Regions from separate parts of the Pseudoalteromonas sp. CST2 genome, predicted to be linked through region 1. Evidence: predicted binding sites of a transcription regulator. Region 1 holds the regulator's gene; each other region holds the start of a gene.

Region 1 (2,276 bases):
AATCCACCACTTATGTGAATTAATAGAGTCGTGTTCACGTAATGCGCTTAAGCAGTGGCTAAGCTGTTCGCGCAGAACGTTTGATATAGGCTTTGAGTCGGGCACGTCACCTAAGTGTTTTAACCAAGCTCTACATGCAGATACACTGCTACGCATATCTGCCATTGGCGCTGGTATGGAAATAACGATTTACCCTATCGAAAAGTAGCCATAGTTAATTATTTGCGCTCGACAACCGCTGCGGTCATTTTTGATACGCAGCAAAGCTCGCCGCGGCTATTGGTTATTTTTATTTCCCATACAGAACTGCGCTTACCAATATGAAATGCACGAGTAACGGCGGTTAAAGTGCCATTTCGAGAGGCCTTTAAGTGGCTGGCGCTAATTTCCTGTCCAACACAATAAAATTTTGTAAAGTCCACTACAAAGTTAGCGGCGTAGCTTGCTACGGTTTCGGCAAGTACCACATTTGCGCCACCATGTACCATACCAATAGGATTATGATGCTCAGGAATAGCAGGCATGGTAGCCACTAGGTAATCATCTCCTATTTCGGTTATTTCTATGCCCATGGTTTTCATTAGCGTGCCTTGGCCGTTTATTCCCTCATCTAACTGTTTGCAAAGCTCTAATGTGATGGGTTGATGCCAAATACTCATAATTACTCCTTTATATTGAAAGCAAATTTATAGCATTTTAAATACTGAACGTCTGTAATTACCTAAAATTTATCCAAGTGCGGTGTATTTAGCTATTTTAAAGCACAATTTAAATTTGCGATTTTTATTTAACTGTATATACTCACAGTTAAATGTACTGTATGGAAAACCAGTTGTATGCGACCATTAACTAAACGCCAAGCTCAAATACTCGAACTAATAAAAGTTTTTATTAAAGACACTGGTATGCCTCCTACACGTGCCGAAATTGCGCAAACACTCGGTTTTAAAAGTGCCAATGCCGCAGAGGAGCACTTAAAAGCGCTTGCCAAAAAAGGTGTTATTAAAATGAAACCAGGCGCAAGCCGTGGTATTCAATTGGTTGAAGAAGAGGAGCCTGAGCAACTAGGGCTACCATTAATAGGTAGAGTTGCAGCGGGTTCGCCTATTTTGGCGCAAGAACATGTTGAGAGTCACTGTAAAATAGACCCACTTATGTTTAAACCAGCCGCCGACTTTTTACTGCGTGTTAACGGCATGAGTATGAAAGATATAGGTATTATGGATGGCGACTTACTTGCCGTACACCGTACTCAAACAGCTGAAAACGGCCAAGTTGTGGTTGCGCGAGTAGATGAAGACGTTACCGTAAAACGCCTAGAAAAAGCAGGCCGAAAAGTATTATTACACGCCGAAAACGAAGAGTTTACGCCAATTGAAGTAGACCTTGAAAACGAGTCGTTTAATATTGAAGGGTTAGCCGTTGGCGTAATAAGAAATGCCGATTGGATGTAATTTTTAACTATTTTTAAGTAATATCTATAAATGCGCACTTTTTAGTGTGCATTTTTGTTTTAAAAACAAACCTTCCGCCATCTCAAAACGCCCTAAAATTATTTAGACTGTAAACTTTTTTTCACTCATACTTTTATCTTCCTAAGCGTGTTACATCCCTTAATTTTGCTCGTATCTTGGCTGTTAAATAACAATTTAATACGTCGTCATTTAGTCAATTTTAAAATATCACTTGATTGTTTTTTATACTAAAACTTGCTTGTTGTACGTTTTTTAGCTAATCATTAATGTGCTGGACTAACAATAACTCACAGCTTTTTAGTTATGAGAACACACAATATACACAAACCTTTTGTTGTCCTAGCGATACCAATCAAAAATAAGATTGGTTAAAAAATAAAAATAACGAATTGGCGTTTAAGCCGTATGCCTCTTCGCTTTGCATTCGCAATAGCATCAAAGGAGCCGTCACATGGGTAAACTGACCTCTACCTTGTGGCTTGTGTTGATTATGTTCCCGCAGCAAGTGCTGGCTAATAGCCAATACAATATGCGCAAGGGCGTAACCGATATAAGTAATAATGTATATCAGCTACACATGACCATATTTTTAATATGTTGTGTGATTGGGGTGATAGTGTTCGCAATAATGTTTTGGGCACTGATTCATCACCGTAAATCTAAAGGGGCAGTTCCTGCCCAATTTCATGAAAGTACCAAAGTAGAAATTCTTTGGACCGCCATTCCGTTTGTTATTTTAATTGCCATGGCAATCCCTGCCACTAAAACCCTCATTGCGATGGAAGATGCCAGTAAGGCCGA
Region 2 (2,276 bases), on a different contig from region 1:
CCATCTCGTACCCACGACAAGCCATTGCCTGCAATTTTACTCGCCAATACAATATCACTGCGCTTTCGCGCATTGCGACTTAGCCAGTTACCTATAATTTGCTCTGTTTTACCGTAGGTCTCTGGTGAAGGAGGAACGGCATACATTTCGGCAGTATCTATAAAATTAACGCCTTGTGCCAAGGCATAAGCTATTTGCTCATCGGCGTCTTGTTGGGTATTTTGTTTACCCCAAGTCATGCTGCCTAAGCATACTCTAGAAACATCAACACCGCTGCTGCCTAACGGACTGTATTGCATTTAAAATCCTTAAATTATGTAAGATCTTGAGAGTGGATAATTAATACCAATTCGCAATAAACCTACTTAAGCGAATTGGTGTAGTGCCGATAGTAATGGCTCTGAAATCGCCGCTTTTTGTCCTGTTTTAAAGTCAAACATAACAACTTGAGAATAGCCTGTGGTAGTAATAGCTTGCTGAGCATGGCTAAATACAGAGTAATTCATCATAAAACGGTCGCTTTTTATATCTGAAATAGTAATACCTACGGTTAAGGTATCTGGGAAGGTCACTGGACGTTTATAGCGAATATTGTTTTCACTAATGACCGGGCCTATTCCACCTGGTTTTATCGTATCAAACTGATTTATTTTATTTAGAAAATCGATACGCGCAATTTCAAAATAACGCAAGTACACCACGTTGTTAACATGTTGTAGGGCGTCCATATCGGCCCATGCTACGGTGATATCGGTATGAATAGGGTGCTGATCTTTGAACCTTTGCATGTATGTGTACTCTTAGTTTTAAATGAATGAGGTTATCAATATGGTGTTTGTAGCTCAAGACAATAAATGCCATGTTTTTTTATAAGATGATTGTACCTATTTATTTTTAGGACTACAGTTAAATAACACAGACAACACACACACGAGAACACACATGCAAAATATAATTAATTGGGCTTTAGCCAGTTTAGTTTTTATAGCGTCTTTTGCTTGCTATGCAATGGGTAATGCCTCCGGCGGCATAATGCTTTTAGCTGCGGGGTTTTTATTGGAGTTTGTTTTTTGGCTACATTGCTTTAAAAAATCAAAGCGCTTTAAGCAGCCGTTTTAAAAAAGCTGTTTAAAGCTTGTACGGTTTAACGCGCTACACCTAGTAGCGCTTTTAACTTTAGCAAGTTAAACAGGCTTTAATGGGCTTGCTTAATGAAAGTGAATCCTTAATAATGGCTGTATAAATAAACAGTTGTTATGTGGTAATGAAAAAGTTTATTCATATCGACATGGACTGCTTTTATGCAGCGGTTGAAATGCGCGATAACCCCAAACTTGCCAGTGTGCCTTTAGCGATTGGTGGCAATAGCCGTCGTGGTGTGCTCTCTACAGCAAATTATATAGCGCGCGAATATGGTGTTCGCTCGGCTATGTCTAACTACCGCGCTAAGCAATTATGTCCCGATTTAGTTATTGTGCCTGGGCGCATGGCGGTTTATAAAGAAATTTCTAACCAAATACGCGCTGTATTTAAACGCTATACCGACCAAATAGAGCCGCTGTCGCTTGATGAAGCTTACCTAGATGTAACCAACAGCACCGCATGCAAAGGCAGCGCAACGCTTATTGCTCAGCAAATTAGAGCAGATATTTATAACGATACCGGCCTTACTGCCTCTGCCGGAGTTGCCCCCATTAAGTTTATTGCCAAAATAGCCAGTGACGAAAATAAACCCAATGGCCAATTTGTGGTTTTACCGGATGAAGTTGATGCGTTTTTAAATAATTTACCCCTGGGTAAAATCCCTGGTGTGGGCAAAGTAACCCTCGAAAAGCTTAATTTAAAGGGGTTATACACAGGTAAAGACGTTCGCGAGAAAGGCGTTAATTGGATGCAGCAGCACGTGGGGAATTTTGGTGTATCGCTTTATCAAAAATGTGCTGGCGAATATATTGGTAAAGTAACCACTGAGCGAGTGCGTAAATCCCTTAGTGTTGAACACACCTATGAATACAATAAAAATAGCTTACAAGAATGTTTAGATCAGTTACCTAAATTACTGGAAGAGCTAACAGCGCGCCTTAATAAGCAACAGCTACAAAATCGTATTAATAAGCTAAGTGTAAAAGTGAAGTTTGCAAACTTTGTTGTTACCTCTGCTGATCAAGCCCATCATCAATTAAATACCGCTATTTTTACTGAATTACTCTCTAAGGCGTATCAACGAGGTATGCAGCAACCAGTGCGTTTATTAGGTATTGGGGTGGGTGTTAAAA
Region 3 (2,276 bases), on a different contig from region 1:
CCAGTACAACACCGTAAGTAAAAAATGCGTTTAAACCCATGCCCGGCGCAAGTGCTAAAGGGTAATTAGCCCACAATCCCATAATAAAACAGCCAATAGCAGCCGCAATACAGGTAGCAACAAATGCAGCACCTTGATCCATGCCTGCTTCCGCAAGCATTGCAGGGTTTACAAATACAATGTAAACCATAGTAATGAAAGTAGTGATTCCAGCAATGCTTTCGCGTCGCACATTGGAGTTGTTTTCGCGGAGTTTAAATAGAGCTTCGAGCATAATAGACTTGTGATAGTAAAAAGTGACGTAATTTTACCATAAAATTAAGTATAAACAGGACATTTTACCTTGCGATATACTAAACTGTTGACGTAGAAACTATAAAAAAGAAAATATATGAATAAGACTCAGCCTAGCGGACAAGACTTAGAGCAGCAATTAAACAATATTTTAGATTTTGTAACACAGCCTACAAACCACAGCGCTGAAAACAATAGTGATGTAAGTGAGCAAACAACACTTAACAAAGCACTGTATTATTTAAAGCATAACCAAGCACCGTTGGCAGCTAAGTGGATGCGCCTTGCCGCAATGGCCGGAAATCATCGCGCCCAGTTTTATTTAGGGTTATTTTTTGTCAAAGGCCAAGGCGTACCAAAAAGCGTATTTCACGCAGCAGCATGGCTGAGTTTAGCCAGCAGCCAAGGCTATGAACCGGCAACCGCGGCTTTAAATGATTTAAGAAAATATATCGACACCAAACGTCTTAAAGACGCTCAGTGCTATGCAGCCAGTTTGTATGAGCAAATCCACCAAATTCAGTTTGCCCACTTAATTCCAAAAAATAACTAACTACTGTATAGCTAACAGCTAAGCACTGTAAAACACACTAAAATAACTGTATAGCCATCCCTTAAGTACTGTATAACACTGCTACACTTTATACAGTACTGCAAACACCCTCAGCTTTCACTTACACAGCTTAAACTATAACCCACTGTTTTTAAATGGTTATTTTTATTCTTTACTTTTTAAAACCATTAACTGTATAAAAAATAACAAAAAACGCTTGCACACAACAACTGTATAAACTACTGTATACACGTACTGTATATAAACCCAGTGAGTGAGACCTATGCTACAGCCAATTACCGTAAGAACCGTTAAAAGCTACCAACAACATAATGAAAGTGAGTCGGTAAACTTAATAAAAGTAGAAGATGAAATTTCTGCTACGTTTGAGATGCTAAAAGTGTTGCACCAATACAATAGCTCTAACGCGTGGACCTTACTGATTGCGCCCGACCATGTGCCTAGTAAAGCCTTGCTAGATAGCTGCTCTATAGATACCAGCAAACTGCTTGTAATAAGACAAAAGCATTTAGTAAATTTAGAGTATGTGCTTAATTCAGCACTTCATAATGGTAACTTTGCAGCCATTATTACGTGGACAGATATAGTAAGTGAGCAGCAGCTTGTTAATTTATCGCTTAATTTAAACAAAAGAAGCGCTAAGCTATTTTGCTTTACTAAAAAAACCAGTACTACAGCAATATCACTTACTCAATAAGCTTGGTAAAATACATTTTTAATTTATGTTAATTAGTATTTTATGAGTGTAACCAGTACTAGCGCTTGCTTATGCAACAGTCAGCTTAATTATGGCGACTGTTGCCAGCCTTATCATCTTGATATAAAAACCCCAGCCACACCTGAGCAACTAATGCGTTCGCGCTTTAGTGCTTATGCATTAAAAAATGCATCTTATGTATTTAAAACTTACGCCAAAGAAAAACAAGCACAAAACCCAGTAAATGAAATTGCTGACTTTGCCAATAGCTGCCGCTTTGTAAAATTAGTTGTGCGCGATACGCAGCAAAGTGATGAGCGAGGTTATGTTGCCTTTAATGCGTATTATTTTTACCAAAACTTATATTGTGAGTTGGATGAGAAATCAGACTTTATAAAAGAGGACGGTGAATGGCGTTATTTAGAGGGTATTATTAATCCGGTCGCCGATATAAAAGTTGCCAGAAACGACCCCTGCCCATGTGCAAGCGGCAAAAAATATAAAAAGTGTCACAGTGTATAAAATAAGCTAAACACTTAGCATAAAATAGCTTTTTATTTAAGCGCTACTCTATACAACTAAACATGTTAATAACTGCCATAAACAAAAAATGGACCATCTAGGTCCATTTTCTACAATATTGCTATTGGTTATTCATCATCATCTAAATCGAACGATTCACGCTGCGCAGGTCTAGCTAAAATCTCAACA

What was found. The regulator LexA, encoded in region 1, represses DNA repair genes until DNA is damaged. The targets are predictions, from matches to a motif close to TACTGTATNNNNATACAGTA.
Region 2: a site for LexA is predicted at 1,234-1,253, ahead of dinB (DNA polymerase IV). Genes of this name have one in related genera too.
Region 3: a site for LexA is predicted at 1,088-1,107, ahead of PSH41_RS12080 (SulA-like leucine-rich domain-containing protein). Genes of this name have one in related genera too.

The regions. Positions count from the first base shown of each region.
Region 1 is NZ_JAQREO010000015.1:78,748-81,023, reverse strand. It holds gene PSH41_RS16710 (hypothetical protein) at 1-208, shown strand, start outside; gene PSH41_RS16705 (PaaI family thioesterase) at 219-659, opposite strand; gene lexA (transcriptional repressor LexA) at 837-1,454, shown strand; gene coxB (cytochrome c oxidase subunit II) at 1,927-2,276, shown strand, end outside.
Region 2 is NZ_JAQREO010000019.1:72,385-74,660, forward strand. It holds gene PSH41_RS18680 (aldo/keto reductase) at 1-299, opposite strand, end outside; gene PSH41_RS18685 (acyl-CoA thioesterase) at 366-788, opposite strand; gene dinB (DNA polymerase IV) at 1,265-2,276, shown strand, end outside.
Region 3 is NZ_JAQREO010000008.1:91,214-93,489, reverse strand. It holds gene PSH41_RS12090 (NCS2 family permease) at 1-274, opposite strand, end outside; gene PSH41_RS12085 (tetratricopeptide repeat protein) at 392-847, shown strand; gene PSH41_RS12080 (SulA-like leucine-rich domain-containing protein) at 1,131-1,565, shown strand; gene PSH41_RS12075 (YchJ family protein) at 1,608-2,087, shown strand; gene PSH41_RS12070 (DUF6172 family protein) at 2,216-2,276, opposite strand, start outside.